Regions from separate parts of the Streptomyces sp. NPDC004610 genome, predicted to be linked through region 1. Evidence: predicted binding sites of a transcription regulator. Region 1 holds the regulator's gene; each other region holds the start of a gene.
What was found. The regulator HrcA, encoded in region 1, represses chaperone genes, less so after heat shock. The targets are predictions, from matches to a motif close to TTNGCACTCNGNNNNNCNGAGTGCNAA.
Positions count from the first base shown of each region.

Region 2: the regulator HrcA is predicted to act here: its motif matches at 3,547-3,573, upstream of groES (co-chaperone GroES).
Region 3: the regulator HrcA is predicted to act here: its motif matches at 2,901-2,927, upstream of groL (chaperonin GroEL).

Region 1 covers NZ_JBEXLA010000014.1:571-11,025, reverse strand. The annotation lists gene ABZX40_RS17425 (S41 family peptidase) at 1-1,371, opposite strand, end outside; gene ABZX40_RS17420 (hypothetical protein) at 1,471-2,046, opposite strand; gene ABZX40_RS17415 (16S rRNA (uracil(1498)-N(3))-methyltransferase) at 2,195-2,938, opposite strand; gene ABZX40_RS17410 (nitronate monooxygenase) at 2,935-4,011, opposite strand; gene dnaJ (molecular chaperone DnaJ) at 4,980-6,116, opposite strand; gene hrcA (heat-inducible transcriptional repressor HrcA) at 6,117-7,133, opposite strand; gene ABZX40_RS17395 (MBL fold metallo-hydrolase) at 7,330-8,061, shown strand; gene ABZX40_RS17390 (DUF3097 domain-containing protein) at 8,104-8,919, shown strand; gene ABZX40_RS17385 (Uma2 family endonuclease) at 8,903-9,475, opposite strand; gene hemW (radical SAM family heme chaperone HemW) at 9,578-10,455, opposite strand, start outside.
Region 2 covers NZ_JBEXLA010000022.1:7,169-17,623, reverse strand. The annotation lists gene ABZX40_RS23710 (methyltransferase domain-containing protein) at 1-698, opposite strand, end outside; gene ABZX40_RS23705 (polysaccharide deacetylase family protein) at 825-1,718, shown strand; gene ABZX40_RS23700 (polysaccharide deacetylase family protein) at 1,715-2,500, shown strand; gene ABZX40_RS23695 (DUF4232 domain-containing protein) at 2,544-3,173, opposite strand; gene groES (co-chaperone GroES) at 3,719-4,027, shown strand; gene groL (chaperonin GroEL) at 4,145-5,770, shown strand; gene ABZX40_RS23680 (DEAD/DEAH box helicase) at 5,892-8,030, opposite strand; gene brxD (BREX system ATP-binding protein BrxD) at 8,027-9,400, opposite strand; gene pglZ (BREX-2 system phosphatase PglZ) at 9,397-10,455, opposite strand, start outside.
Region 3 covers NZ_JBEXLA010000007.1:122,509-132,963, reverse strand. The annotation lists gene ABZX40_RS10015 (metallophosphoesterase) at 1-808, opposite strand, end outside; gene groL (chaperonin GroEL) at 1,117-2,739, opposite strand; gene ABZX40_RS10005 (cold-shock protein) at 3,124-3,327, opposite strand; gene ABZX40_RS10000 (MoaD/ThiS family protein) at 3,716-3,994, opposite strand; gene thrC (threonine synthase) at 4,083-5,366, opposite strand; SAM riboswitch class I at 5,385-5,566, opposite strand; gene ABZX40_RS09990 (glucosyl-3-phosphoglycerate synthase) at 5,759-6,703, shown strand; gene ABZX40_RS09985 (trehalose-6-phosphate synthase) at 6,799-8,193, shown strand; gene otsB (trehalose-phosphatase) at 8,533-9,375, opposite strand; gene ABZX40_RS09975 (DUF3263 domain-containing protein) at 9,416-9,613, opposite strand; gene ABZX40_RS09970 (extracellular solute-binding protein) at 9,788-10,455, opposite strand, start outside.

The sequences.
Region 1 (10,455 bases):
GTCGGTGGTGTGGGCGAGGCGGAGCTGGCTGAGCGGGCGGGGGCCGGGGTGGGACCAGGCCAGCCAGCCGGAGTCGGGGGAGAAGGCGAGGTCGGCGACGTCGCCGTCCTCGCTGCGGTCGACCTCGCGGATCTCGCCGCTCTCCCGCTCGACCAGCAGCAGCCGTCCGTCGTGCGCGGCGACGGCGATCCGGCTGCCGTCGGGGGCGACGGCCAGCTCCAGGACCCGGCCGAGCTGCCCGGCGCCGATGCGGCGGGGGGTGGCGTCGGGGGCGGTGCCGGTGGCGGGGGCGAATTCGAGGGCGTCCTCGCCCTCGGCGTCGGTGACCCACACCACCCGTTCCTCGCCGTCGACGCGGAAGGTGTGCGGCAGCCGGTTGCGGACGCCGGGGTCGGCGGCGAGGGCGCGGGCCGGGCCGGAGCGGTGGGTGACCCAGTGGACGGCGCCGCGGACGGCGACCGCGCTGCCGCGGGCGGTGTGGTCGGGCGAGGCGGCGCCGAACCAGCGGGCGGCGTTGACGGGGTAGGGCTGGCGGTCGGTGCGCTGCCCGCCGAGGCGTACGTCCAGGGGGCGGGGCGCGGTGCCGGGGTCCAGGTCGTCCAGGAGCCACAGCTCACCGGCGGACGCGTACACCACCCGGGTGCCGTCGCCGGACGCCTGGCGGGCGTAGAAGCCGTCCAGGGGGGTGTGGCGGCGCAGGCCGGTGCCGTCGGCGAGGGAGGAGTAGAGGGCTCCGGTGCCCTCGTGGTCGGAGAGGAACGCGAGCCGCTCCCCCACCCAGACCGGGCACTCCAGGTTCCCGTCGAGGTCCTCGTGGAGCCGGACGAAGCCGCCGTCGCCGTCGCGGTCGATCCAGAGCTTGCCGGCCGTGCCGCCCCGGTAGCGCTTCCACCAGGCGGCCTCGCGGCCCATGGGGGCGGACAGCAGGACGGTGGCGGGGCCGTGGACGACATCGCCGACGGGGCCGTACGGGAGGGTCTCGGCGGGGCCGCCGTCGGGCGGGAGCGCGCGGGCCCAGGTGCGGCGCAGGCTGGCCTGGCCGTGGGTGGAGAGGGCGAGGATCCGGCCGTCGGGGGTCCAGCCGCGGACCTGGGTCTTGGCGCTGCCCCAGTGGGTCAGCCGCCGGGAGGGGCCGCCGTCGACGGGGGCGAGATGGACCTCGGGGGCGCCGTCACGGGTGGAGGTCCAGGCGACGGCGGTGCCGTCGGGCGAGATGCGCGGCATGGTGACGGGCATGTTGTCGGCGCTGACGCGCCAGGCCCGCCCGCCCTCCAGCGGGGCGATCCAGACGTCGTCCTCGGCGACGAAGGCGACCAACTCGCCCTGGACATGCGGAAACCGGAGGTACGCAGGCGCTGGGGACTGAATCACCCGATCACCCTATGCAGGTGCGGCGATTCCGCACAGGGGTTTGGGATCACTTGCCGCGGCCTTGGCGCGGAGCGGGCCCCGGCGCCCGGAAGGGAGGGTTCATTTGCCCTCTGGCCAGCACTGGGGGTCGCTCTGGCAGTAGACGGTCCGGGTGACGGTGACCGTGGCGGTGGGTCCGGCGCCGCCGCCCGGCTGATTGACCGGCGGGGCGCCGGTGGCGTCGCAGTCGCCGAGGGCGGTGATCTGGAAGAGCTGCTTGCCGTCGACCTTGGCGGTGAGGTCACCGCGGATGCAGGCCCCTCTCACCGCCCGGGTGACCTTGCCGGTGACGGTGATGTCCTTGCCGTCGGTGGTATGGCCCTCGCAGTCGACATCGGCGACGGTGTTCTCGCTCGCGGAGGGGCTGGGGGTGGCGCGGTCGCCGTAGTCGGCGGTGCAGGTGAGCCAGCGCACCCGGGTGTCGCGGCGCTCCAGTTCCCGGGTGAGGAGTTGGTCGCTGGTGAAGGTGATCGTCGCGGTGGACAGGGTGTTCACCGGCTCGCAGGCGACGGTCGCGCCCACGCCGAGCAGCACGCCCAGGGCGGCACCGGCCGCCCGCCGCGCCCGGCGCCCCGCCGGGGTCCGCCGTACCGTCTGCCGTGCCGTCCGCCATGCCCGGTGCGCTGCTGCCCCCATGGAAGGCAGCGTGCCATCGTCGGGGCCGTCGCGGTAGTACGCCTTCGGGGCGCACGGGATTGCGGGGTCTCGTTCTGGGTGACAGTCCGGGTGATGGTTCGAGTGATGGTTCGGGTGACGGTGCGAGTGGCGGTTCGGGGAAGGCCGTTCAGGACGACCAGCGGCCGGTGCGGCCCAGCAGCAGGGCCGCGGCGGCGGTGCCTGCGGTCGAGGTGCGCAGCACGGTCGGTCCGAGTTGGTGGGGCCGGGCCCCGGCCGCCTCGAACAGCGCGAGCTCCTCGGGGGTGACACCGCCCTCGGGTCCGACGACCAGCACGATCGTGCCGGTGGCGGGCAGTTCGGCCGTGGCGAGCGCGTTCTCGCCGCTCTCGTGGAGCACGGCGGCGAAGTCGGCGGCGGCGAGCAGATCGGCGACCTCCTTGCCGGTGTGGAGGGCGGCGATCTCGGGGAAGCGGGTGCGGCGGGACTGCTTACCGGCCTCGCGGGCGGTGTTCCGCCACTTGGCCAGGCCCTTGGCAGCGCGTTCGCCCTTCCACTGCGTGATGCAGCGGGTGGCGGCCCAGGGCACGATCGCGTCGACCCCGACCTCGGTCATGGTCTCGACGGCGACCTCACCGCGGTCGCCCTTGGGCAGCGCCTGGACGACGGTGAGGCGGGGCTCGGGGGCGGGGTCCTCGGCGACGCTGTCCAGCTGGACGATCAGCCGGTCCTTGCCCTCGGTGCCGGTGACCACGCAGTCCGCCCAGCGTCCGGCGCCGTCGGTGAGGATCACGTCCTCGCAGGGCCGCAGCCGCTTCACGGAGACCGCGTGGCGGCCCTCGGCGCCGTCCAGCACGAACCGTCCGCCGTCCCCGGCGTGGAAGTGCGCGACGACGAAGACCGGGGCGGTCATCCGGCACCGCCCTGGGCGGACACCGCGGCGCCGGTCACGGCGAGTTCGGCGACCAGTACCTCGATCAGCTGGGCGGCGGGCATCTCCCGGGCCATCCGGTGGCCCTGCCCCGCCCACAGGGCCATGCCCTGGGCGTCCCCGGCCTTGGCGGCGGCCTTGCGCAGCGGCGAGGTCAGATGGTGGATCTCGGGGTAGGCGGAGGGGGCGTAGGGGCCGTGCTCGCGCAGGAAGCGGTTGACCAGGCCGCGGGCGGGGCGGCCGGAGAAGGCGCGGGTGAGCTGGGTACGGCCGAAGAGGGGGTCGGTGAGGGCCCGCTTGTGCAGGGGGTTGGCGCCGGACTCGGGGGTGATGAGGAAGGCGGTGCCGAGCTGGGCGGCCTGGGCGCCTGCGGCGAGGACGGCGGCGATCTGGGAGCCGCGCATGATGCCGCCGGCGGCCACGATCGGCAGGGCGACGGCCTCGCGGATCTGGGCGACGAGGGAGAGCAGGCCGAGTCCGGAGCCGTCGTTCTCGGCGAGGTCGCGGTGGGTGCCCTGGTGGCCACCGGCCTCCAGGCCCTGGGCGATCACACCGCCCGCCCCGGCCCGCTGCACGGCGAGGGCCTCCTCGGGGGTGGTGGCGGTGACCAGGGTGAGGGTCCCGGCCCGGCGCAACGACTCCAGGACCTCGGGCGCGGGCACCCCGAAGTGGAACGAGACCACGGGTACGGGGTTGTCGAGGAGTACGGCGAGCTTGGCGTCGTAGCCGTCGTCGCGGCCACTGTCGGGGTCGCCCAGCTCGGCCTCGTACCAGGCGGCCTCACCGGCCAGCTGATGGGCGTAGACATCGACGGCGGCGGGGTCGGCGGTGTCGGGCTGGGGCATGAAGAGGTTGACGCCGAAGGGCTTGTTGGTGAGCCCGCGCAGCTGCTTGATCTCCTGGTACATGCCGTCGGCCGTCTTGTACCCGGCGGCGAGGAACCCGAGCCCACCGGCCTCGGACACGGCGAGCGCCAGATGCGGCACGGAGACGCCGCCCGCCATGGGGGCCTGCACGATCGGGTGCGGAAAGAGATCGGTCAGCGCGGAGGACATGACCGCATGTTGTCACGTCCCCCGTGAAGCTCCGAATCCGCCCTTACGCCCGGCATAGGCCAGAGGCATGGGGACGGATGGGGACAAACGCGGGGGCGGATTTCGGGGCCGGGGGGTGGGGTGGTGGGGTGGACCGGACGGGGCCGGATTCCGGACCATGCGGGGTCACGGTGCGGACCGGGTGGGGGCGCTGTTGTGGACCATGCGGGGTCACGGTGTGGACCGGGTGGGGGCGATGCTGTGGACCACGCGGGGTGGCGCTGGGGACCGGACGGGGGTCACGTCGTGGACCACGCGGGGGCCGGGCTCTGGACCACGCAGGGTCGGAGTGTGGACGGCACGGGGTGGGACTCCGGACCACGCCGGGCGACGGTGGGGGGCGGGTGGCGTCGGCCCTGGGCCACGCCGGGCGGGGCTGGCTTGGGACGACGGCGGGACACGCTCGGGCCGGACGGGCCGCAGTGGTGGACCACGCCGGGCGGCGCTCCGGGCCGGGCGGAGGGCTGGCTCTGGACCACGCCAGGGTCAGGCTCCGGGCTGAACGGGGCCACGCGGCGGACCACGCCAGGTCACCCTCGGCCGGACGGGGTCGGATCTGGACCGCGCCGGGCGACGCTCCGGGCCGGCGGACGGAGCCACGCCGTGGACCGCGCCGGTCAGGCTCGGGACCGCCCACCAAGTCGCACCCTGGACCACGGACCACCCGCCGCGCCGGAGGGAGACCGACCGGGCGCGTACACCGGACCGCGCATCGGGCCGACACCGGACGGAGACCAGCCCCGCACCACGCCGGAGATCAGCCCCGCACCACGCCGGGGACCGGACCGTGCACCCGGCCGCAGACCGTGCGGCCCCGGACCGCAGACCAGCCCCGCACCGAACCGCCCCGCACCGCCCCGAAGACCGGGCCGCCCACCGGACCCGAAGCCGAAGCCCCGGCGGCAGCCGCCCCATCCCCTCCCGGCGTCTCAGCGCCCGTTGAACGCGTCCTTCAGTCGGGAGAACAGCCCTTGCTGGCCGGGTTGAAACTGGCCCGTGGGCCGCTCCTCGCCCCGCAGCTTGGAGAGCTCCCGTAGCAGCCGTTCCTGCTCGGGGTCCAGCTTGGTCGGGGTCTGCACCTCGACATGGACGATGAGATCGCCGCGTCCGCCGCCGCGCAGATGCGTGACGCCCCGGCCGTGCAGGGGGATCGACTGGCCGGACTGGGTGCCGGGCCGGATGTCGACCTCCTCCATGCCGTCGAGGGTCTCCAGCGGCACCTTGGTGCCGAGGGAGGCCGCGGTCATGGGGATGGTCACCGTGCAGTGCAGATCGTCGCCGCGGCGCTGGAAGACGGAGTGCGGCAGTTCGTGGATCTCGACGTAGAGGTCACCGGCGGGGCCGCCGCCGGGGCCGACCTCGCCCTCACCGGCGAGCTGGATCCGGGTGCCGTTGTCGACACCGGCCGGGATCTTCACGGTGAGGGTGCGCCGGGAGCGGACCCGGCCGTCGCCGGCGCACTCCGGGCAGGGGGTCGGTACGACCGTGCCGAAGCCCTGGCACTGGGGGCAGGGGCGGGAGGTCATGACCTGGCCCAGGAAGGACCGGGTGACCTGGGAGACCTCGCCCCGGCCGCGGCACATGTCACAGGTCTGCGCGGTGGTGCCGGGGGCGGCGCCCTCGCCGTTGCAGGTGGAGCAGACGATCGCCGTGTCGACCTGGATGTCCTTGGTCGTGCCGAAGGCGGCCTCGTCCAGTTCGATCTCGATGCGGATCATGGCGTCCTGGCCCCGGCGGGTGCGCGAGCGCGGTCCGCGCTGCGACGCCGTGCCGAAGAACGCGTCCATGATGTCCGAGAAGTTGCCGAAGCCGCCCGCGCCGAAGCCCGCGCCCGCACCGGCGCCCGCCTGCGAGAGGGGATCGCCGCCGAGGTCGTAGACCTGCTTCTTCTGCGGGTCCGAGAGCACCTCGTAAGCGGCGTTGATCTCCTTGAACCGCTCCTGGGTCTTCGGGTCGGGGTTGACGTCCGGGTGCAGCTCGCGTGCGAGCCGGCGGAACGCCTTCTTGATCTCTTCCTGCGACGCGTCGCGGCGCACGCCGAGAACGGCGTAGTAGTCCGTGGCCACTTACGACTCCGCCAGGATCTGTCCGACGTACCGTGCCACTGCGCGTACCGCTCCCATCGTTCCCGGGTAATCCATGCGGGTCGGTCCGACCACGCCGAGCTTGGCAACCGCCTCGCCGCCCGAACCGTAGCCCACCGACACGACGGAGGTGGAGTTGAGTCCCTCATGGGCGTTCTCATGACCGATCCGGACGGTCATGCCCGAATCCATCCCCTCGCCCAGCAGTTTGAGGAGGACGACCTGCTCCTCCAGCGCCTCCAGGACGGGGCGGATGGTGAGGGGAAAATCATGTCCGAAGCGGGTGAGATTGGCCGTGCCGCCGATCATCAGGCGCTCCTCGGTCTGCTCGACCAGCGTCTCCAGGAGTGTGGAGAGTACCGTCTGGACGGTCCCCCGGTCCTCGGCTTCGAAGCTCTCGGGCAGATCCTGGACCAGGGGCGGCACATCCGGGAAGCGGCGGCCGGCCACCCGGCTGTTGAGCCGGGCCCGCAGATCCGCGAGCGACGCCTCGCCGAACGGCGCCGGGCAGTCCACCAGCCGCTGCTCGACCCGCCCGGTGTCGGTGATCAGCACCAGCATCACGCGCGCGGGCGCCAGCGCCAGCAGTTCGACATGGCGGACCGTGGACCGGGTCAGCGAGGGGTACTGGACGACGGCGACCTGCCGGGTGAGCTGGGCGAGCAGCCGTACCGTGCGCCCCACGACGTCGTCGAGGTCGACGGCGCCGTCCAGGAAGCTCTGGATGGCGCGCCGCTCGGCGCCGGACATCGGCTTGACCTCGGCGAGCTTGTCGACGAAGAGGCGGTAGCCCTTGTCCGTCGGGATGCGCCCGGCGGAGGTGTGCGGCTGCGCGATGAAGCCCTCGTCCTCCAGGGCCGCCATGTCGTTGCGCACGGTGGCCGGGGAGACGCCCAGGTTGTGCCGCTCGGTGAGCGCCTTGGAACCGACCGGCTCCTCGGTGCCGACGTAGTCCTGGACGATGGCGCGCAGCACCTGAAGTCTTCGTTCACTGAGCATCCCGCGCACACCTCCTGCGGCCGTCGTCCCGCGCCCCGTCCACCACCGTCTACCCCGGCACTGTCCCTGGCACTCTGCATCACCGAGTGCCAACCCTGCCCGGCCCAGTGTACGGCGGTGGGGTGCGGGCCGGGCAAGGCCGGTCCGGACGGGCCGTACGGGGCTGTGGGGCGGGGCGTACCGCTAGCGTCGCCGTATGAGGGTCACTTGGGAAGAGCTGGGCTGGGAGCGGCTGCGGTCCGGCGTCGGACGGTCCCGGCTGCCGGGCTGGGACTGCACGGTGGGGCTGGTGCGCGGCGCGGGCGGGGCGCTGCTGATCGACGCGGGGTCGAGCGCGCGCGAGGGCACGGCACTGCGCGATCAGGCGCGGCGGCTGGCGGACGGCCCGGTGACCCATCTCGCGCTCACCCACCCGCACTTCGACCATGTGCTCGGCATGGCGGCGTTCGGGGAGGCGGAGGTGTTCGGCGCGACGGGGCTGGCGGCGGCGCTCACCGCCCCCGGGGCGCGGGAGGAGCTGCGGGCGGACGCGGTGCGCCACGGGCTGCCGGAGGCGGACGCGGCGCGGGCCGCCGCCCGTCTGTCCGCCCCCGCCCACGAGATCACCGGCGAGCGGGCCCTCGACCTGGGCGGCGGCCCGCGGGTGCTGCTGGTGAACGCCGGTCCCGGGCACACCGCGTACGACCTGGCCGTGCTGGTGCCGGGTGATCCGGCGGTGGTGTTCTGCGGTGACCTGGTCGAGGAGTCGGGCGCTCCGCAGGCGGGGCCGGACGCCGTGCCGGAGCGGTGGCCGGGGGCGCTGGACCGGCTGCTGGCGCTGGGCGGCGAGGACGCCCTGTATGTGCCCGGTCACGGGGCGGTGGTGGGGGCGGCGTTCGTCCGGGAACAGCGGGCCGCGCTGGCGGCCCGTTTCGGCGTGTCGCCCTGACCGGGCACCGGCTTCTCCCCGCCCGGAACTATCGTCATCCGAATGCGCCAGTACTCTGCGGATCTCACCCCTGGGTGGAAGAAGCCGAAGCCCGTTCCCGAGGTCCCCGCGGACCCCGGTCTCGTGGTGGAGGAGCCCGGCACCGGTTTCTGCGGCGCGGTGATCCGCTGCGAGGCGGGCACGGTCACGCTGGAGGACCGCTTCGGCAAGCACCGGGTCTTCCCGCTGGAGCCGCGCGGCTTTCTGCTGGAGGGCCGGGTGGTCACCCTGGTCCGCCCGTCCGGCACGGGCACGGCTCCGGTACGGCCCACCCGCACCGCCTCCGGCTCCGTCGCCGTACCGGGCGCCCGCGCGCGGGTGGCCCGCGCGGGCCGTATCTATGTCGAGGGACGGCACGACGCCGAGCTGGTCGAGAAGGTGTGGGGCGACGATCTGCGGATCGAGGGCGTGGTCGTGGAGTACCTGGAGGGCGTCGACGACCTCCCGGCGATCGTCGCCGCGTTCGATCCCGGCCCCGACGCCCGTCTCGGCGTCCTGGTGGACCATCTGCTGCCCGGCACCAAGGAGTGGCGGATCGCCCAGTCCGTGACCAGCGACCACGCCCTGGTGGTGGGCCATCCCTACATCGACATCTGGGAGGCGGTGAAGCCCGCCGCCCTCTCCATCCCCGCCTGGCCGAAGGTCCCCCACGGCCAGGACTGGAAGACGGGCGTGTGCCGGGCACTGGGCTGGCCGCCGGAGAACACGGGCGCGGTCTGGCAGGCGATCCTGGAACGGGTCGGCTCCTACCGCGACCTGGAGCCGGAGCTGCTGGGGAGGGTGGAGGAGCTGATCGATTTCGTCACGGCACCAGAGTGAGCGGTGGGAGGGTGCCGAACTTGCTGGTGTCCAGCTCGATCTCGACGAGGGGCAGCCAGACCGGGTCCCCGAACTTCCGGGAGTGCTCGTCCAGGTAGTCGGCCGTGAGTCCGTCACCGGACGGCTCCGACAGCACGACGCACTTGGCCTGGAACGGATCGATGATGAGGTACACGGGAATGCGTCCCGCGGCATAGAGGGCCCGCTTGCGCACATAGTCCCGGTTGGCGCTGGTCCGGGACACGACCTCAAGCAGCAGGGTCACGGCCGGGGCGGGGACGAGGCGTCCCGCGCTGTCGTCAGCGCCGAGTTCCATGACGACGAGATCCGGCTGGGGCTCGCTGTTCAGCTCAGGAAAGGCCACGTCCTGAGTCTGGAGCCGGTCCCAGCGGTCGGCGGGGATCTGGTCCTGCACGGACTGGACGATACGGTTGTGGACCTTGTCGGGCCCGGCCATCATCACGATTTCCCCCCGGATGAGCTCGGCTTTGAAGCCTTCGGGAATGACGAGACTCTCGTAGGCTTCGTGCGTCTGGCGATCATCCACAGCGGTCATCTCCGTGATCCTCCGCTCTCCGCCGCCGCAAGAACGCGGACAGCCTACGGATCAGGCTAGGGCCCGAACTCCCGTTCCGCGCCGCGTCACTCCCCCGGGTGATCAGTCCACCAGATCCCTGACCACCCCGTCCGCCAGCAACCGTCCCCGCAGGGTCAGGACCGCGTGGCCCTCCGCGTACGGGGTCGGTTCCAGGAGGCCGGAGGCCAGGGCGTCCTCGGCGGCCTCTCGGCCCTTCTTGCGGAGCAGGGCCAGGGGGACGCCCTCGCGCAGGCGCAGTTCCAGCAGGATCCGCTCCACCCTGCGGTCCTCCGCGGAGAGGAGTTCACGGCCCGCACCCGGTGAGCGGCCCTGGGCCAGTGCCGCCGCGTACGCGCCCGGGTGCTTGACGTTCCACCAGCGCACCCCGCCCACATGGGAGTGGGCGCCGGGCCCCGCGCCCCACCAGTCGGCGCCGCGCCAGTACAGCTCGTTGTGCAGACAGCGCCCGGCGTCCGAGGTGGCCCAGTTGGACACCTCGTACCAGTCGAATCCGGCCTCCGCGAGGACGGCGTCGGCGACCAGATAGCGGTCGGCGTGGACGTCGTCGTCGGTCATCGGGACCTCGCCGCGGCGGATCCGGCGGGCCAGCTGGGTGCCCTCCTCGACGATCAGGGCGTAGGCGCTGATGTGGTCCGGACCGACGGACAGGGCCGCGTCCAGGGACGCGCGCCAGTCGTCGTCGGACTCGCCGGGGGTGCCGTAGATCAGATCGAGGTTGACGTGGTCGAAGCCGGCCGCGCGGGCCTCCGCCACGCATGCCTCGGGGCGGCCGGGGGTATGGGTGCGGTCCAGGACCTTCAGGACGTGCCGGCGGGCGCTCTGCATACCGAAGGAGACCCGGTTGAAGCCGCCCTCGCGCAGGGCCGCCAGATACGCCGGGTCGACCGACTCCGGGTTCGCCTCGGTGGTGATCTCCGCGTCCGCCGCGAGCCCGAACT
Region 2 (10,455 bases), on a different contig from region 1:
AGCAGCGCCTCCTTCACATCCCCCCCGTCCGAGATCCACTCCGCCTCCGCGCCCTCCGGCACCGCCTCGTGCGGGATGCCGGGCGCGACCTTGAGCGCGGCGCACGGCGCACGGCGGGCCGCGGCCACGGCCCAGGACAGCGGCGGCGAGTACGCCTCCGGATCGAAGATCCGCCCGCGTCCGCCGCGCCGGGCGGGATCCACGAACACCGCGTCGAAGCCCGACACCTCGACCTCCGTGACATCGGCCTCCCGTACCTCGATCAGGCCGGTGAGTCCGAGGGCGTCGGCGTTGGCGCGGGCGGTGGCGGCGGTGAGCGGGTCGCGGTCGACGGCGAGGACCCGGATCCCGGCGCGGGCGAGGGCGATGGCGTCCCCGCCGATGCCGCAGCACAGATCGGCGACCGAGGTCACCCCGGCCTCCCGCAGCCGCGCGGCGCGATACGCGGCGACGGAGGCCCGGGTCGACTGCTCGACCCCGTTGGGGGTGAAGTACATCCGCCCGGCGTCCTCGGCCGCGAACTTCGCCGCCGCCCGCTGCCGCAGCCGCGCCTGGGCGAGGGCGGCGGAGACCAGCGGGGCCGGGTGGCTGCGGCGCAGCCTGGTGGCGAGGGCGAGTTCCCCGGCGGGGTCGGTGTCCCGCACCTCGTCGAGCAGGGCTTGGCCGTCAGGGGTGAGAAGCGGATCGAGGTCGTTCACCGGGTCATTGTGGGCCAGTCGGTGGATGGTGCGCGCCCGGCGGCGGTGTCGGCGGGGTCGTGGGGGGTGGGGCTGGGAGGATCCGGCGCCATGGGAGAAGTCGTACAAAAAGATAAAAACAGGGCGATGGATGCGAGGGGTGGTCTGCGGCTGGCGACCGCCGGACTGGCCCTCGCCGCGGTGGCGTCCCTGGCCTCCGCCTGCGGCGCGGACGACCGGTCCGCACGGCCCGCCCCCGGCCAGCAGCGCCCGGAGCGGCTGAGCGCGGCGGACCGGGCGGCGAAGCAGCGGGCCGTGCGGCAGGCGCAGATCGCGGCGGCCAAGCGCTGGGGCCTGGAGCGGCCCCCGCTGGTGGTGCCCGAGCCCCCGGCCCACAAGCCGGTGATCACCACCCGGGAGGGCTTCGAGGTCGAGGGCCATGAGGCGGAGGACCTGCCGCCGGTCTTCACCACGATCCCCACCAAGGAGAAGATCGTCTTCCTCACCATCGACGACGGGGCCGAGAAGGACCCGGAGTTCCTGCGGATGATGAGCGAACTGAAGGTGCCGTACACCGCCTTCCTCAGCGACTACCTGGTCAAGGAGGACTACGGCCACTTCAAGCAGATGCAGTCCCGGGGCGTCGGCCTGAACAACCACACCCTCGACCACCCCTATATGCCGGGCCTGTCCTACGAGGAGCAGAAGCAGCAGATCTGCGGGATGCAGAACGTGATCGAGAAGCGCTACGGCAAGCGCCCGCTGCTCTTCCGCCCGCCGTTCGGCAACTACAACAAGGACACCCTGGTCGCCGCCAAGGCGTGCGGGATCAGCTACGCCCCGCTGTGGAGCGAGGAGGTCTTCGTCGACCGCTGGGAGTACCGCGAGTGGGACCGCGATCTGCACCCCGGTGACATCGTCCTCAGCCACTTCCGGGGCACCGACGACTGGGACGGCACCATGCCCGACATGATCCGGGTCTTCCTCGACAAGGTCACCGAGAAGGGCTACGCGGTCGCCCGCCTGGAGGACTACCTGTGAGGCACCGGCTGCTGGCCGCCGCGCTGCTGCTGCTGACGGTCTCGGCGGCCGGCTGCGGCCGGGGCCCCGGCCCGTCGGCCTGGGTGGAGTCGGCGGGCGGCGGCGGCGCGGGCACAGACGCCGCGTCCCCCTCCGGCTCCCCCCGGACCCCCTCTGGCTCCCCCCGGGCCCCCTCCGGCACCCCCCGTTCCTCCCCGCAGTCCCCCCGGGTCCTGTCCCGCGTCCCGACCCGCGACAAGGTGGTCTTCCTGACCTACGACGACGGCGCGGAGCGCGATCCGCGGTTCGTGGAGATGGTGCGGGAGCGGCGGCTGCCGGTCAGCCTGTTCCTGACGGACAGTGTGGCGGGCCCGGGATACGGCCACTTCGCCCGGCTGCGCGCGGTCGGGGCCACCCTCCACAACCACACCATGGACCACGCCGCCCTGCGCGGAATGCCGTACGCCGGTCAGCGCGCCGAGATCTGCGGCCAGCAGAACAAACTGAAGTCCCGCTTCGGCATCCGCCCGGCCCTGCTGCGCCCGCCCTACGGCATGTACGACGGGACGACACTGAGGGCGGCGCGGGACTGCGGGGTCGAGGCGCTGGTGCTGTGGCGGGTGACGGCGACCGACACCGACACCCACTTCACCGAGGGCCCGCACCGGCTGCTGCCCGGCGACATCATCTCCGTCACCCCGGACGAGACCCCGGGCCCGACGCTGGTAGCCCGCACCACCAGGCTCCTGAAGGAGATCGAGGACCAGGGCCTGCGGGTGGGCCGCCTGGAGGACTACGTCTGACCGACGCCCCCGGCCCAGCCCTCCGGCGCCCGGCACCGCACGCTCAGCCACCCTGGCCGACACTGCCCATGGCGCCGACCCGCACCGCGGAGCCGGACCCGTCCTCCGTGACGGGCAGGGTGCCGCCCGGCCACTCGACCTTGTAGACCTCGGTCTCGTTGGGCGGGGTCACCCACAGCGTGCTGACGCCGACCCCGGAGCCGCCCGAGTCGTTGAGCGGGTGGAAGACACCGAAGTAGGCCGACTCCCCGCCCTTGAGGACGGTCGGTTCACCGGCGTCGCCGCTGCGCTCCGCGGACAGGGTGCCCGCGTCGGTCTCCAGGTCGACGCCCGCGAACCCGGAGAGCAGGCAGTCGCTGCCGCTGATGTTGGCCATCTCCACGGCGACGGTGCCCTCGGCGTCGCCGTCGACGGTGGCGTCGGACGCGGTGATCTCCAGTTCCTCGACGGTGCAGTTGGTGACACCGGCGTTGCCTTCGGTGGTGTCCGTACCGCCGGTCCCGGTCTCGGTGGCCGTGTCCTGCGCACCGCCCTGCTTGGCGGTATCCGAGCCGGAGGCGGCGGCGGGGGTGGGGTCGCTCTCCGCGGAGGTGCCGTCCTCGCCCTGGCAGGCGGTGAGCGAGAGGCTCGCGGCGACGGCGAGGGCGGCGAAGGTGAGCTTGCGGATGCGCATGGTGTCTTCCTCGGATTCGAGCGGAAGTTCGGATTCGGTGATGTCTGCGGTGCCGAGCGTCCCGGCGTTCCGATCACCATGAGCGGCCCGGCCGGGAGTCCCGTTCCGTCCGGCGACCGCATAGGACACCCCTGTGACACACCCGTCGGCCCGGAACCCGCCACCCGGCCGGACCCGGCCCGCCCCGCATGGGGTTTCCGCCCCTGCGACGGACGTCCCGCCCGCCACCGCCCGCTGGGACAGACCCGTGACCCGGCCGTTCCTGAACCCGGGCAGGGCAGTTGACCCACCAATGACCCACCGTGGACGCCGCCCCGAACCCCCCGCACCCCCCCGGCCGCCCCCCGTCCACCCCCTCCGCGCCCGGCCGGGATTAGCAGTCCGCTTGACCGAGTGCTAATCGCGGTCATAGTCTCGGGTCTGGCACTCCCCCCTGGAGAGTGCCAATACGCGACGGGCAGGTCCGGCACCCGCGACGACGGATCCACCTGGTCGCCACCTCAGACAGTTAACCCCGTGAGATCTCCGAAGGGGGAGGTCGGATCGTGACGACCGCCAGCTCCAAGGTTGCCATCAAGCCGCTCGAGGACCGCATCGTGGTCCAGCCGCTCGACGCCGAGCAGACCACGGCCTCTGGCCTGGTCATCCCGGACACCGCGAAGGAGAAGCCCCAGGAGGGCGTCGTCCTCGCCGTCGGTCCGGGTCGCTTCGAGAACGGCGAGCGCCTGCCGCTCGACGTCAAGACCGGCGACATCGTGCTGTACAGCAAGTACGGCGGCACCGAGGTGAAGTACAACGGCGAGGAGTACCTCGTCCTCTCGGCCCGCGACGTGCTCGCGATCATCGAGAAGTAGTTCTTCACCTCAGAAGTTCCTCTACTGCGCCCCTGGCCCCCCGCGACCATCAACTCGACAGGGCGCCCGGGGCGCAGTGTCTTTTCCACCCCAGAATTCCGAGAGGCTCACGCTGTCATGGCGAAGATCCTGAAGTTCGACGAGGACGCCCGTCGCGCCCTTGAGCGCGGCGTCAACAAGCTGGCCGACACGGTGAAGGTGACGATCGGCCCCAAGGGCCGCAATGTCGTCATCGACAAGAAGTTCGGCGCCCCCACCATCACCAACGACGGCGTGACCATCGCCCGCGAGGTCGAGATCGACGACCCGTACGAGAACCTCGGCGCGCAGCTGGTGAAGGAGGTGGCGACCAAGACCAACGACATCGCGGGTGACGGCACCACCACCGCCACCGTGCTGGCCCAGGCCCTGGTGCGCGAGGGTCTGAAGAACGTCGCCGCGGGTGCTTCCCCGGCCGCCCTGAAGAAGGGCATCGACGCGGCCGTCGCCGCCGTCTCCGCGGATCTGCTGGCGACCGCCCGGCCGATCGAGGAGAAGTCCGACATCGCCGCCGTGGCCGCGCTGTCCGCGCAGGACCAGCAGGTCGGCGAGCTGATCGCCGAGGCGATGGACAAGGTCGGCAAGGACGGTGTCATCACCGTCGAGGAGTCCAACACCTTCGGTCTGGAGCTGGACTTCACCGAGGGCATGGCCTTCGACAAGGGCTACCTGTCCCCGTACTTCGTGACGGACCAGGAGCGGATGGAAGCGGTCCTGGAGGACCCGTACATCCTGATCCACCAGGGCAAGATCGGCGCCATCGCCGACCTGCTGCCGCTGCTGGAGAAGATCATCCAGTCCAACGCCTCCAAGCCGCTGCTGATCATCGCCGAGGATGTCGAGGGCGAGGCCCTCTCCACCCTGGTGGTCAACAAGATCCGCGGCACCTTCAACGCCACCGCGGTGAAGGCCCCCGGCTTCGGCGACCGCCGCAAGGCGATGCTCCAGGACATGGCCGTCCTCACCGGCGCCACGGTCATCTCCGAGGAGGTCGGCCTCAAGCTCGACCAGGTCGGCACCGACATCCTCGGCACCGCCCGCCGGATCACCGTCACCAAGGACGACACCACGATCGTCGACGGTGCCGGTGACAAGTCCGAGGTCGAGGGCCGGATCTCCCAGATCAAGGCCGAGATCGAGAACACCGACTCCGACTGGGACCGCGAGAAGCTCCAGGAGCGCCTCGCGAAGCTGGCCGGCGGCGTGTGCGTGATCAAGGTCGGCGCCGCCACCGAGGTGGAGCTGAAGGAGAAGAAGCACCGTCTGGAGGACGCCATCTCCGCGACCCGCGCCGCGGTCGAGGAGGGCATCGTCTCCGGTGGTGGCTCCGCGCTCGTCCACGCCGTGAAGGTCCTGGAGGACAACCTCGGCAAGACCGGCGACGAGGCCACCGGTGTCACCGTGGTCCGCAAGGCCGCCGTCGAGCCGCTGCGCTGGATCGCCGAGAACGCCGGCCTGGAGGGCTACGTCATCACCTCCAAGGTCGCCGAGCTGGAGAAGGGCCAGGGCTTCAACGCCGCCACCGGCGAGTACGGCGACCTGGTCAAGGCCGGCGTCATCGACCCGGTCAAGGTCACCCGCTCCGCCCTGGAGAACGCGGCCTCCATCGCCTCCCTCCTCCTGACGACCGAGACCCTGGTCGTCGAGAAGAAGGAAGAGGAAGAGGCCCCGGCGGGCGGCCACTCGCACGGCCACTCGCACTGACGAACCACCGCGATCACCGGAGGCCCGGTACCCCCCCCGAGGGGTGCCGGGCCTCCGGCGTGCCGCACGGACGGCGGGCCACGCCGACCGTCCGGGAGCCGCAGCCCTCAGTTCTCCGTCCTCAGTCCTCGGACCGCACCACGAACCGCGCCGGTTCCGCCAGCACCGCCCTCGCCCCCTCCAGGTCCGCCATCCGCGCGGCGAGGGTGGCCTCCGCCAGCCGCTGCGGCAGGGCCTCCGCGAACTTCAGCCCGCGCACGGCGTTCGCGTTCACCTCGGGCAGGGTCAGCCCCGTCACGGCATCTGCGCGAGCCACCTGCCAGGTCCCCGGATCGACATCGTCGCGCAGCCGTACGAAGCGGTCGTCGAGGATGCGGTGCGGGAGGACGACCGAGGGCAGTGACGCGGCCAGGGTGGCGTTCGCGCGGTGCCCGGCCCAGGTCCACCAGCGCACATCGCTGTCGCCCCGCCGTGTGACGATGCTTCCCGCGGGGTGCACCACGTCCAGGAAGGTCTCCCGTGCCTCGGCCAGCTTCGCCTCCGCCCGGCGGGTGAGCCGTACCGGCGGATCGCCGCCGAGCAGCACCTCACGGGCCGCTCGGGTCAGGGTGAACGAGCGGACCCGGTCCGGCCCGAATCCGCTCCACTTGGCCCGCCCGCCGTCCTCGGTGGGCTCCACGAAGCAGCGCCTGCGCCGCCAGTCGATGTAGGTCACCAGCCAGCTCCGCCCGGCAAGCAGCAGCTTGCGCGGCCCCGCGACGTCCTCGGTGAGCAGATCCGGGTCCGTGCGGCCGATCTCGGTCCGCCCGCTGAGGACGGTGAACTCCGGCGGCGCGGTGAAGGAGGCCGTGAGATTCATGAAGTGCCGCGCACCGAATCGGCGTTCCGCCTCCGGCCCGATGAACAGCGTGCCGCCGTCCCGCTCCAGATAGCCCTGCTCCACGAGATGCCGTACGACGGGCTCGGCGCCGCCGCCGAAGGCGTCCAGGCCGCCCCACCACTCCTGCCACAGGTTCTCGCCGACGCGGCCCTCCTGAAGGCACAGCGCGAGCATCTGCTGCGCCGCCAGATGCCGGGGCTCGGGCGGTGCGGTGACCGGCTCCACCCACCCCCGTGACCAGGCCAGCAGCAGGGCGCAGGCGGACAGGAACCCGGCGTCGGTGAGGGCCAGGAACAGACAGTTGCGGTCGGTTCCGGGGCGCCGTCCGGTACGGCCCAGCCGCTGGAGGAACGAGGCCACCGTGGCCGGTGCGTCGAGCTGGATCACCCGGTCCAGGTCACCGACGTCGATGCCGAGTTCGAGCGTGCTGGTCGACACGATCACACAGTCCCGTGCCTCGGCGAACGCCTCCTCCGCGCGCCGCCGCTCGTCGGCGGAGAGCGAGGCGTGCGAGAGAAAGGTGGTGACCCCGCGCAGCCGGAGCTGCTCGCCCAGTTCCTCGACGGTCCGCCGGCTCTCGCAGAACACCAGACGCTTCTCGCCCCGGTGCAGCGCCGCCAGGACGGTGGCCGCGTTGGCGACGGACCCGACGAAGTCCAGCTCGATGTCACCGGGCGGGCGACCGGCCTTTGCCCGTGCCGTGCCGGGCAGGGTCACACCGGGTGCGACGACCTGCCCGGTCCGCTTCCCGCGCCCGGAACCCTGGAGCCAGTCCAGGAGTTCGTGCGGGTTGCCGACGGTGGCGGACAGCCCGACCCGCTGCACCGGCCGTTGGGTGACCTTCTGGAGCCGTTCCAGGACGGCCAGCAGATGCCAGCCCCGGTCGTCCCCGGCGAAGGCGTGCACCTCGTCCACGACCACGGTGTGCAGCCCGGAGAAGAACGCCCGATGGTCCACGTTGGCGCTGACCAGCATCGCCTCCAGGGATTCGGGGGTGGTGAGCAGCAGGTCCGGCCGCTGGGCGAGGATGCGGCGGCGTCTGCTGGTGGCGATGTCGCCGTGCCACAGCTCCGCGGTACGGCCCACCCAGCCCGCGTACTTCTCCAGCCGCGGATGCAGATTGTTGAGCAGTGCCTTCAGCGGTGTCACATAGAGGATGCCGGTGCCCTTCCAGCCGTGCCGCTGGGCCCGGGTGAGCAGCGGGAACGCGGCGGCCTCGGTCTTGCCCCCGGCGGTCGGCGCGAGCAGTACGGCGTCCTGCCCGGCCAGCAGCGGCCCGATCGCCTCCTGCTGGAGCGGACGCAGGGAGCGCCAGCCGAGGGAGTTGACGATGTGGTGGGTGAGGATCGGATCGAGAAGATCGAACGCGTCCGCGCTCACGGCAGCTCCAGCTCCACGTCTCCCGCGCCCGCCGCCGCGTTGCGCTCCACCTCGTCCAGCTCCGCGGTGTTCACGGTGAGCGTGTAGTGGACGCGGGGATCGAACTCGGCGAAGGTGTCGACCCGGTCGAGGACGTCGGCGACCAGTTTGCGCAGATACAGCCGGGGGGCGATGCCCGCCTTGCCGCCGAGCGAGCCGGTGACCGCACGGGCGAGTTCGTCCAGGTACGTGTCGTCGGCCCGCGCGGCGATCCGCTCCGGATGGCGGGCGGTGGCCTCGTACACGCCTCGTACCTTGCGCCCCAGTTCGCCGAGGGAGGCCAGGTCGAAGCCGGGCAGGCGGAGCTGGACCGCGCGGGGGGAGTCGAAACGCGGGTCGGTGGTGAAGTCGGTCGCGAGGCGCTGTGCCAGCGGGGCGAGGCGCTGGACGCCCTGCTGGCCGTCGTAGAAGGCGGGGGTGCCGGTGATGACGAGGAACAGGCCGGGGAAGCGCCCGGCGTCGATCTCGTCCAGGAGCTGGCGCAGCGCGTTCAGGGACTTCTCCCGGACATCGCCGCGCACCCGCTGGAGGGTCTCCACCTCGTCCAGGACGAGCAGCAGCCCGGGGTGCCCGCAGTCCCGCAGGACGGTCAGCAGTCCCTGGAGGAAGCCGAGGGCCGCGAAGTGGTCGAGGTCGCCGCGCACCCCGGCGGCGCGTTTGGCGGCGGCGGCCACCGACTTCTGCCCGCCGAGCCAGGCGATGAGCGCCTCGGCGCGGGCCCCGTCCCCGGTGGCCACGGCCTCGCGGTAGCCGCGCAGGGCGGCGGAGAAGGCGGGGGTGGTGCGGGCGACCTCGGCCAGCCGCAGTTCCAGCAGGGCGTCCACGGCGTTCGCGAGCGCGGACTCGTCGTTCTCGTCCACGTCCCCGCCGTCGAGGATCTCCTCCTCCAGCGCGTAGAACCAGGAGTCGACCACCGCGCGCAGGGCCGAGGGCGGGTGGGTGGCGGTGGCCAGCCGTTCGGTGAGCCGGCGGTACACCGTCTCCAGCCGGTGCAGCGGGGTCTCCGTCTCGGAGATCTGCACCTCGCTGACGGCCAGTCCGCGCCGCTTGGCCCGTTCCGCCAGCCAGCGGGCGAAGAACGTCTTGCCGGAGCCGTACTCGCCGCGCAGCGCGTGGAACGCGGAGCCGCCCCGGGCCACGGTGGCGAGGTCGTCGTCCAGGGCGTCGGTGAAGCGGTCCAGGCCGACGGCGAACAGCCCGAGCCCCTGCTGGGGCACGGTGCCGCGGCGCAGCGCGTCGACCACGTCCCGGGCGCGGGCGGGACTGACCTCGGGTGCCGGGGCCGCAGCCGGAGCCGGGGGCGGGGTCTCGGGGATGTCCGGCGGATTCACGGTGTGATGTCTCCCGGGAACTGCTGGCGCAGGAGTTCCCTGTCGAGGTGGACGGTACGTCCGGACTCCACGAGCTGGAGCACGGGATAGCCGTCGATGTTGAGCAGGCGTTCGAGCACGGTCACGAACCGCTCCGGGTTGCGCTGCGACTTGCCCGTGGCCGCCTGGGCCGCCGCCGCGACCGCCGCCGGGGAGAGCTTGCCCCCGGCGTCGAGCAGTGCGTCGAGCGCGGCGGCCACGGCCGTGTCGGAGGGCGGCAGCCGGACGAACTCGCGCTGGGTCCGGTACGGGGCGCTGCGCACGGTCCGCTCGCCGGGTGTGCCCCGGCCGGGCTGGGCGAAGAGCCCCTCGGCCTGCGGTTCCGGCTTGCGTCCGGCCCGGCCTCTGACGGGCGGCTCGGACGACGGGGGCTCGGGGCGTTCGGTGCCACCGCGCCACCAGTCGGGGGCGGTGTCCTCGGCCGGGAGGACGGTCCATCCGGCGGGGATCTCACTACCGGCGGCGACGAACGCCAGGACGGGCACGGTGACCTCGGCGAGCGAGGCACCTCCGTGGTATCCGGCCTGGCGTGCCGTGTAGCGCACGTCATCGCGCCAGGCGGCGGTGATCCGCCCGCCCGCGGCCTTGACCCGGGGCCCGGCGAGCGCGGTCTCGCCGGGCTGGGCCGGGCCGGTGCGCCAGCGGGCGCCCTGGACGTTCTCGGCGGCGGTGATCCCGTGGTCGCGGGTGCTGCGGTCCAGGACGTGCCCGTGGTCGGAGACCAGCAGGACGGGCCGACCGGCGCCGAGCGCCGCGTCGAGCAGGTCGGCCAGCTTGGCGATGTCCCCTATCCGCCACTGGCCCCGGCCGCTCTCCCGGCCGTCGGCGAGCGCGTCGTCGACGGTGTTGAGGATGACGCCGACGACGGTCGTCTCGTCGGCGAGCGCACCGAGCAGCTCGGGGGCGAGCCGGTGCCCGGCCGTCCCTTCGTAGCTCCCTTTGTGGAAGAGCACCGCCTCGCGGCGCCGCTTCTTCCAGAAGGCGGTGAACCCGGCCCGCTCCACGTCCTGACCGCC
Region 3 (10,455 bases), on a different contig from region 1:
GCGGGTCACGGGCGTGCAGGGTGTGGAAGAGCGGCCCCGCGGCCCCGCCGACATCGACCACCGACGCGGACGCCCCCCGCACGGCCCGCTCGGCGCCGGGGCGGGCGGTGAGGTCGATGCGGTTCACCACCGCCGGGCCGACCCAGACCGGGATCGCGGCGAGCAGCCCGAGGAGCTGGAGATGGAAGTGCCCGGTCAGCACCACCCGGACATCGCTGCCCCGCAGCACCTCCGCCAGCGAACGCGGATTGCGCAGCCCGAAGGCGCGCTGGGTGTCGACGTCCATGGCGATCGGCGGATGGTGGAAGGCGACGATCGTGCCCCGCTCGGCGGTGGTGCGCAGCAGATCGTTCAGCCAGTCGAGCTGGGCGTCGCTGAGACCGCCGTAGACCTGGCCGGGGATCAGGGAGTCCAGGGTGATGAACCGGTAGCCGCGCACCACGCTGACCGCGGCCTTCTCGCCCTCGGCGGAGGAGAGGACCGTTTTTGCCGCGTCCGAGCCGTCGACCGCGAGATGCCCGCTGCCGAGGACCTTCCCGAAGGCGGCGCGGTCGTCGTGATTGCCGGTGGTGAAGAACAACGGCACCCCGAGCCGCGCCGCGAACCCCCCGATCAGCTCCCTCGCCAGGGTGTACGACTCCACCGCGCCGTCGTCAGCGATGTCCCCGGTGACGATCATCGCGTCGACCCCGCGCTGATGTCGCAGCTCGCCGAGCATCAGCCGCAACGATTCGGTGGCGTCGACGCCGTGCCGGTTGGGTCCGGCGATCCGCTCGATATGAGTGTCGGACAGATGGAGGATCCGCATGGCGGCACGCTAGCGACGTGGACGCGTCCGCGTGGGGCGTATGAACAGAAGTACCCCGTTGTGGGGAGCGGGGGGATTGACGGGGTCTGCCGGGCGGGTTTTTCGAGTGCGGGCCGGTGGGGGCTGATCGCGCAGTTCCCCGCGCCCCTAAAGGCCCTGGCGCTCACGCCCTGCTTTCAGGGGCGCGGGGAACTGCGCGAACAAGCCCCACCGGCCCGCACCCACCCCCCGAAAACGCCCAAGGGCGGCACCCCGGTCTCCCGGAACGTGCCGCCCTCGAACCGAAGGACGTGATCGACAGCAGCCGATCAGAAGTCCATGTCACCACCCGGCATACCGCCACCCGCAGGCGCCGCGGCCTTCTCCGGCTTGTCGGCGATGACCGCCTCCGTGGTGAGGAACAGCGCGGCGATCGACGCGGCGTTCTGAAGCGCCGAGCGCGTCACCTTCGCCGGGTCGATGATGCCCTCGGCGATCATGTCCACGTACTCACCGGTCGCGGCGTTGAGACCGTGACCCGGGGTGAGGTTGCGGACCTTCTCCACCACGACGCCGCCCTCAAGACCGGCGTTGACGGAGATCTGCTTCAGCGGAGCCTCCAGCGCGAGCTTGACCGCAGCCGCGCCGGTCGCCTCGTCACCCTCCAGCTCCAGCTTCTCGAAGACCGAGGAAGCCTGGAGCAGGGCCACGCCACCACCGGCGACGATGCCCTCCTCGACGGCCGCCTTGGCGTTGCGCACGGCGTCCTCGATACGGTGCTTGCGCTCCTTGAGCTCCACCTCGGTCGCGGCACCGGCCTTGATGACGGCCACGCCGCCCGCGAGCTTCGCCAGGCGCTCCTGGAGCTTCTCGCGGTCGTAGTCGGAGTCGGAGTTCTCGATCTCGGCGCGGATCTGGTTGACCCGGCCGGCGACCTGGTCCGAGGACCCGGCGCCGTCGACGATCGTGGTCTCGTCCTTGGTGATGACGACCTTGCGGGCCCGCCCGAGCAGGTCCAGGGTCGTGTTCTCCAGCTTGAGACCGACCTCCTCGGAGATCACCTCGCCGCCGGTGAGGATCGCGATGTCGTTCAGCATCGCCTTGCGGCGGTCACCGAAGCCCGGCGCCTTGACCGCGACGGACTTGAAGGTGCCGCGGATCTTGTTGACGACCAGGGTCGACAGGGCCTCGCCCTCGACGTCCTCGGCGATGATCAGCAGCGGCTTGCCCGACTGCATGACCTTCTCCAGGAGCGGGAGCAGGTCCTTGACGTTGGAGATCTTGGAGTTCGCGATGAGGATGTACGGGTCCTCCAGCGACGCCTCCATGCGCTCCATGTCGGTGGCGAAGTAGGCGGAGATGTAGCCCTTGTCGAAGCGCATGCCCTCCGTCAGTTCGAGCTCCAGACCGAAGGTCTGGGACTCCTCGACGGTGATGACGCCTTCCTTGCCGACCTTGTCCATGGCCTCGGCGATCAGCTCGCCGATCTGGGTGTCGGCGGCGGAGATGGAGGCCGTGGAGGCGATCTGCTCCTTGGTCTCGACCTCCTTGGCCTGGTCGAGCAGCGCACCGGAGACGGCCTCGACGGCCTTCTCGATACCGCGCTTGAGGGCCATCGGGTTGGCGCCCGCGGCGACGTTGCGCAGACCCTCCTTGACCAGCGCCTGGGCCAGGACCGTAGCCGTCGTCGTGCCGTCACCGGCGACGTCGTCCGTCTTCTTGGCTACTTCCTTGACCAGCTCGGCGCCGATCTTCTCGTACGGGTCTTCGAGCTCGATCTCCTTGGCGATGGAGACACCATCGTTGGTGATCGTGGGGGCGCCCCACTTCTTCTCAAGGACGACGTTGCGGCCCTTGGGGCCGAGGGTGACCTTGACGGCGTCGGCGAGCTGGTTCATCCCGCGCTCAAGGCCGCGCCGCGCCTCCTCGTCGAACGCGATGATCTTGGCCATGTGAAGTGGTCCCTCCAGGACTGGGGGTGATTCTTCGGACCGCGCCCGCGCCCGCGACGGACGGCGCGCCTGCCTCGTGGTTCCTTGCCCCACCCGGCTTGCGGCCTCACCGACCCGGTCCTTCGTTGTCACTCTCACCTTCAGAGTGCTAACGCCAATGATTAGCACTCGCCCTAGGAGAGTGCAAGCGCCTGCCATGATCCGCCGAGCGGGGACGGGCACCTCCCGCAGCCCTCCCGGAACCCTCCCCGAGCCCTCCCGGAGCCCTCCCGGGGCCCCTTCGGAGTCTCCCCGCAGCCCCTCCGCAGTCCTCCCGGGGCCCTCCAGGACAGCCGGAAGGGCCCGCACCCAGGTGGATGCGGGCCCTTCCGTACCAGAAACGTTTCAGGCGGTGACGCGAACCATATCGGCCTGCGGGCCCTTCTGGCCCTGCGAGATCTCGAACTCGACCCGCTGGCCCTCTTCCAGGGTGCGGTATCCGTCCATCTGAATGGCGCTGTAATGGACGAAGACGTCCGCACCACCGTCGACCGCGATGAAGCCGTACCCCTTCTCCGCGTTGAACCACTTGACGGTGCCCTGAGCCATGCCTAACTCCCCTATTACTGGCCCTTGCACAGATCCACACTTCGCGGATCCGGGTCATACCTCGCACCCCGATGGGTTGGGGGCGTGCGCCGGAACGCGTCGACCGCGGCTGAATGTATCTGCCCAACTGCCGTCTGCAACAGGTCAATCGGACGAGAAATCCGGGCAGGACCGGTCGGGAATTTCTGGAGAATTCCCCAGAGTTCGGGGCAAGTCGGGCCAGACAAAGAGAACTAAAGACGCAAAGAAGCCTCACACTTTGGCTACTTCTCATCGCTGCTTCAGAACGCGAACAGCAGCGGTTCCCCAACTCTACCGCGTCTAACCATGCAGAATTGCCCCCTCCGTTTCTCTCACGGAGGGGGCAATTGAAAGAACAGTGCGTAACTCAGCAGCCGCCGGCCACGGCGGGAATGATCGAGACCCCGGCACCGTCGGGCGTGGCCGTCTCCAGCCCCTGCTCGAAGCGCACATCATCATCATTGACGTACACATTGACGAACCGCCGCAACTTGCCCTGATCATCCAGCACCCGGGCGGCGATCCCGGTGTGCTTGGCCTCCAGATCGGCGATGACCTCTCCGAGGGTCGCTCCCTCGGCGCTCACCTCGGCGGCTCCACCGGTGTACGTGCGGAGAATGGTGGGGATGCGGACACTGACGCTCATGTTGAAACCTCCGGAATGGGATACCTACTGGGGGCGCGGGAGAACTGCGCGACCGAGCCCCACCGGCCCGCAGACGAACAACAACGATCTATGCGAGCCCGGCGTCGCGGAACGACTCCAGACTGGGCCGAATCGTCGCCGTCAGCCCCGTGTCCGCCACCGCGTCCAACGTCTTCAGCCCATCCCCGGTATTGAGCACGACCGTCGTCAGCGAGGGATCCAGCACCCCGTTCTCGACCAGCTTCTTCGTCACCCCGACGGTCACCCCGCCCGCCGTCTCCGCGAAGATCCCCTCCGTGCGGGCCAGCAGCCGGATCGCGTCGACCACCTGCGCGTCGTTGACGTCCTCCACCGCTCCCCCGGTCCGCCGCGCGATGTCCAGCACATACGGGCCGTCCGCCGGGTTCCCGATGGCCAGCGACTTGGCGATGGTGTTCGGCTTCTGCGGGCGCACCACGTCGTGCCCGGCCTTGAACGCGGCCGACACCGGCGAGCAGCCCTCGGCCTGGGCGCCGAAGATCTTGTAGGGGCGGTCCTCGACCAGCCCGAGCGCGATCAGCTCCTTCAGCCCCTTGTCGATCTTGGTGAGCTGGGAGCCGGAGGCGATCGGCACCACGAGCTGGTCGGGCAGCCGCCACCCGAGCTGCTCACAGATCTCGTACGCCAGGGTCTTGGAGCCCTCGGCGTAGTAGGGCCGCAGATTGACGTTGACGAAGCCCCAGCCCTCGCCGACCGGGTCGCCGATCAGCTCGGAGCAGAAACGGTTCACGTCGTCGTAGTTGCCGTCGATGCCGACGAGCTGGCCGCCGTAGACCGCGGCCATGACGATCTTGCCCTGCTCCAGGTCGTGCGGGATGAAGACGCAGGAGCGGAATCCGGCGCGGGCGGCGGCGGCGCCCACCGCGCCGGCCAGATTGCCGGTGGAGGAGCAGGACAGGGTGGTGAAGCCGAAGGCGCGGGCCGCCTCCAGGGCCTGGGCGACGACCCGGTCCTTGAAGGAGTGGGTGGGGTTCCCGGAGTCGTCCTTGACGTAGAGGGGGCCGGTGATGCCCAGCTCGCGGGCGAGGTTGTCGGCCTGGACGAGATTGGTCCAGCCGGGGTTCAGATTGGGCTTGTCCGCCACATCCGCCGGGACCGGCAGCAGGGGGGCGTAGCGCCAGATGTTCGCGGGGCCCGCGGTGATCCGCTCGCGGAGTTCCTCGGTGTCGTAGCCCGAGAAGTCATAAGCGATCTCCAGCGGGCCGAAACACTCCTCGCAGGCGAAGAGCGGGCCGAGCGGGACGCGATGGCCGCATTCACGACAGGAGAGCGCTGCGGCGGGTCCGAGATCGACGATGGAATGCGCGGTATTGGCGACAGTCTGCACAGCCATGTGAGGCGAGGCCCTTTCTCCTCATCTTTCCCACGACGCATCTCGCCGTGAGACGGATTTGGCACCTTCCCTAGCCGGGAGCCTCGCGGAGACGATCGTGACGTCACACCGAAACCGTCGGTGGACTGATCGCTACGAGACCGGCTGGAGGGTTGCCGGGGCTTCATCGGGCCGTTTCCCTCTGCCCCTCTGGATGAGCAATATGTGGTTGTTCATGCGGTTGTCTGAGCGGTTGTGGATGCTGCGGACCCCCGACATGCGATGGTCATCAGCGTTGTTCAAGACTGTAACCGAAGGCCAGCACAGTTGAGATAGTCGTCCGAACCGCGAGATGGATCACATACGGGCGCGAGACGCCCCCTAGTGGTCCGAACAGTGAGGAGCCGCAGACCGTGGTGGAAGAAGTCGAGCGCTGGCTGATGACCCGCACCTGGTCCCTGTCCGACCGCCCGCTCCATCGCATCATGGCCGCCAAGCGCGCCACCGGCCAGTCGGTCAGCGTGGTGCTGCCCGCGCTGAACGAGGAGGCGACCGTCGGCGACATCGTCACGGTCATCCGCCACGACCTGATGGAGCGGGTCCCGCTCGTCGACGAGATCGTCGTCGTGGACTCCGGCTCCACCGACCGCACCGCCGAGGTGGCCGCCGCCGCCGGCGCCCGGGTGGTGCACCGTGACTCGATCCTGCCCCGTATCCCGGCCGTCCCCGGCAAGGGCGAGGTGTTGTGGCGGTCGCTGCTGGTCACCGGCGGCGACATCGTCTGCTTCATCGACGCCGACCTGCGGGACTTCTCGTCCGACTTCGTCTCCGGCATCGTCGGCCCGCTGCTCACCGAGCCGGGCGTCGATCTGGTCAAGGGGATGTACGACCGTCCGCTGGCCGGGGCGGCCGGGCAGGGCGGCCGGGTGACCGAGCTGATGGCCCGCCCGCTGCTGAATCTGCACTGGCCGCAGCTGGCCGGGTTCGTCCAGCCGCTGGGCGGCGAGTACGCGGCCCGCCGCTCGCTGCTGGAGCAGCTGCCCTTCCCGGTCGGGTACGGGGTCGAGCTGGGCATGCTGGTGGACTCGCTGCACCTGGTCGGCCTGGACGCGCTCGCGCAGGTCGATGTGGGGGTGCGCAAGCACCGGCACCAGGACGGGCAGGCGCTCGGCCGGATGGCCGCCGCGATCTACCGCACCGCGCAGCTCAGACTGGCCCGCGGCCATCTGGTCCGGCCGGCGATCACCCAGTTCGAGCGGGGTGAGGACGGCTTCGAGGCGCGGACGTACTCGGTGGACACCGAGGAGCGCCCGCCGATGGCGGAGATCGCCGAGTACGCGGCCCGAAAGGTGGCGTGAGCAGCGACGATGTGACGGGGTGGCCGTATACGGCGGATGGGCATGTGCCGGAACCGTACGTTTGAGCGTTTACAGCGCGGGCTAGGTTGAGGCGTATGGCCGCAACCTCTTCCGGCGCCGCGCGCGTACTGGTCGCTTCCAACCGGGGTCCCGTGACATACGCCGTGGGCGACGACGGGACCCTCGCCGCCCGGCGCGGAGGCGGGGGGCTGGTCTCCGGGCTCTCCGCGATCGGGCCCGAGGCGGACGCCCTGTGGGTGTGCTCCGCGCTCGGCGACGGCGACCGCGAGGCGGTCCGGCGCGGGGTGGGCGAGCCGGGCGTGCGGATGCTGGACATCCCGGCGGACATCCACGCCGACGCGTACAACGGCATCGCCAACTCGGTCCTCTGGTTCGTCCACCACATGCTGTACCAGACCCCGCTGGAGCCGGTCTTCGACGCGGAGTTCCGGCGCCAGTGGGCGTCGTACGAGACGTACAACCGGGCGTTCGCCGAGGCCCTGTCCCAGGAGGCGGCGGACGGGGCGGCGGTCCTCGTCCAGGACTACCACCTGAGCCTGGTCCCGGGGATGCTGCGGGCCCTGCGGCCCGATCTGCGGATCGGCCACTTCTCGCACACCCCCTGGGCGCCGCCCGAGTACTTCCGGATGCTGCCGGACGACATCGCCGGGCAGCTGCTGCGGGGGATGCTCGGCGCGGACCGGCTGGGCTTTCTCACCCGGCGCTGGGCGGACGCGTTCACCGCGTGCTGCGAGGCGTTCGTCGGCGGCACGGGCGGTACGGCGATCGGGGTGCACGGGCTCGGTGCCGACGGGGACTTCCTGCGGCGGCGCTCGCACGAACCGGATGTCGCCGAGCGGATGGCGGTCCTGCGCGAGCAGATCGGCGGGACGGACCGGCGCACGATCGTGCGGGTGGACCGTACGGAGCTGTCCAAGAACATCGTGCGGGGGCTGCTGGCGTACCGGCAGTTGCTGGACGACCACCCGCAGTGGCAGGAGCGGGTGGTGCATGTCGCCTTCGCGTATCCCTCGCGGCAGGACCTGGCGGTGTACCGGGAGTACATGGCCGAGGTGCGGCGGCTGGCCGAGGAGATCAACGCGGGGTACGGGACGGCGGGGTGGACGCCGGTGCTGCTGCATCTGGAGGACGACTTCGCGCGCTCGCTGGCGGCGTACCGGCTGGCGGATGTGGCGCTGGTCAACCCCATCCGGGACGGGATGAACCTGGTCGCCAAGGAGGTGCCGGTCGTCTCCGACGAGGGGTGTGTGCTGGTGCTGTCGCGGGAGGCGGGGGCGTGGGAGGAGCTGGGGGAGGACGCGGTGGGGGTGAATCCGTACGACGTGGTGGGGACGGCGGGGGCGTTGCACTCCGCGCTTTCGATGCCGGGCGGGGAGCGGGGGGAGCGGACGAAGAGGTTGGCTGCCGCGGGGACGGCGTTGCCGCCGGCGCGGTGGTTCTTGGACCAGCTGGGGGCGTTGCGGGGGTGAGGCGGTTCGCTGTCGGGTGCGGGTCGGTGGTCGCTTTTCGCGCAGTTCCCCGCGCCCCTGAAACGCATGGTGGCCATGTGCGGGTGTGTGGGGGTTGTTCGCGCAGTTCCCCGCGCCCCTTTGGGGCGCTCCTGTCGACCGGCGGGAGGGCCACTCCCTAGGGGCGCGGGGAACTGCGCGAAGAGCGACCACGGGCCCGCACCCGACAACGGCGCTGTTTTCCAGGGGCGCGGGGAACTGCGCGAAGAGCGACCACGGGCCCGCACCCGACCACCGGACCCTTCAGGGGCGCGGGGAACTGCGCGAAAAGCGACCACCGGGCCGGACTCGTCGGGATCGTCACCGCAGCGTCCTCGCCAAAGACGTCAGTAGGCGTACGACCCCCTCCGGCCCCGGCACCACCACGTCCGCCCGTTCCCGCAGTCGCGGAACCTCGTCGCTGCCGCTGCACACCAGCACCCCCGGTACCCCCTCCCCCCGCAGCGCGTCCACCGCCGCGTACGCGGGAAGGTCCCCCAGGTCGTCGCCGGCGTAGAGGACCGAGCCCGCGCCCGTCTCGTGGGCGTGCTCGGTCAGCGCGACGCCCTTGTCCATGCCCGGGGGACGCAGTTCCAGGACGAAGCGGCCCGGTTCGACCATCAGGCCGTGCCGCGCGGCCAGCGCGAACAGGGGCTCGCGCAGGGCGTCGAACGCCGCCTGCGGATCCGGCGCCCGGCGGGTGTGGACCGCCAGCGCCCTGCCCTTGTCCTCGATCCACGCCCCCGTCCGCCCCACCACCCCCGGCAGTTCCTCCCGTACCGCCGCGACCCCCGGCGGCGGCTCCGGCGCCGTCACCTTCCCGGTCGCCGCGTCCCACCGCTCCGCCCCGTACGCGCCGAGGACGACCAGATGGTCCAGGCCCGCCACCCCCGCGAAGCCCCCGTACCGCACCGCCACCTCCGCCGGGCGGCCGGTGATCACGGCGATGGAGGCGACCTTGGGACCCAGCGCCACCAGCGCGGCCAGGGCGTCCGGGTGGGCCCGCGCCCGCGCCGGGTCCGGGACGATCGGCGCGAGCGTGCCGTCGAAGTCGAGGCCGATCACCGCCCGCTCCGGCGCCGCCAGCAGCGCCCGCACCCCCTGCCGCCCGGCCTCGGTCACCGGCGTCGGAAAACCGTTCGCGTCACTTCCGTGGCTGCCCATGGCACCCGAGCCTAGAGCGTGCGCACCCGGCCGGTGCCCGTCAGCGCTCCGCGCGGCGCGACTGCCGGACCCGTCTGAGCCGGTTGACCGTCACCGGGTCGTGCTCCAGGGCCCGGGGGTCGTCAAGGAGGGCGTTGAGGAGCTGGTAGTAGCGGACGGGGGCGAGGCCGAGCTCCTCGCGGATCGCCCGCTCCTTCGCCCCCGGACCGGGAAAGCCGCGCCGCTCCAGCGCGAGCACCCGCCGTTCCCGGTCCCCGAGCGGAGCCCGTTCCCGGCGGCCACCGAGTGACTCCCGCGGCTCCCGCGGCTCCTGCGAAGCCCGCGGCGCGTCCGGCGCGTCCCCTTCCCTCTCCCTTTCGCTTTCCCTCTCCATGAACCCACCGTAGCCCCGGGCACTGACAGCACCCGCTCGCTACCGGCTCTCCGCCCTCAGGGCCGTCGACTGGAGTTCCTCAAGGACCGCCCCCGGGTTGCCGCCGGGGGCCACCGCCGTGCCGATCTCCGTCTTGACCTCGGCGCTGACCGTCGCCCAGGACGTGCGGCTGACCGGATACAGCTCGGAGAGGGGGAGTTCGTCGAGGAAGGGCTTGAGGTCGGCGTCCTCCTTGGCGCCGGTCATGATCTCGGACGCGGAGTCGGTCACCGGCAGCAGGTCGTAGCGGCGGGAGAAGTCGAGGACGTTGCGCTCGCTGTAGACGAAGTTGAGGAACTCGCCGACCTGGTCCCGGTGGCCGCGTTCCTTGAAGGCCATCATCCAGTCGGCGACCCCCATGGTGGCCTCGCTCGCGCCCTCGACGCCGGGCATCGGGACCATGCCGAAGTCCACGTCCTTGGCGGCGGCCATCTTCATCAGGGACGGATGGCCGTTGAGCATGCCGACCTCGCCATTGGCGAACGCCTCGAAGGCGTCCGCGCGGTTCAGCTTCCCCGGTGCGACGGGACCGGTCAGGCCCTCGCCGACGAGTTCGTCGCGCAGCCAGGTGAGCGTCTCGACGTTCTCGGGGGCGTCGATGGCGTAGGAGCCGTTGGTGTCGACATAGCCGGCGCCCCCGCTGAGCAGCCACTGCATGGTCTCGGCCT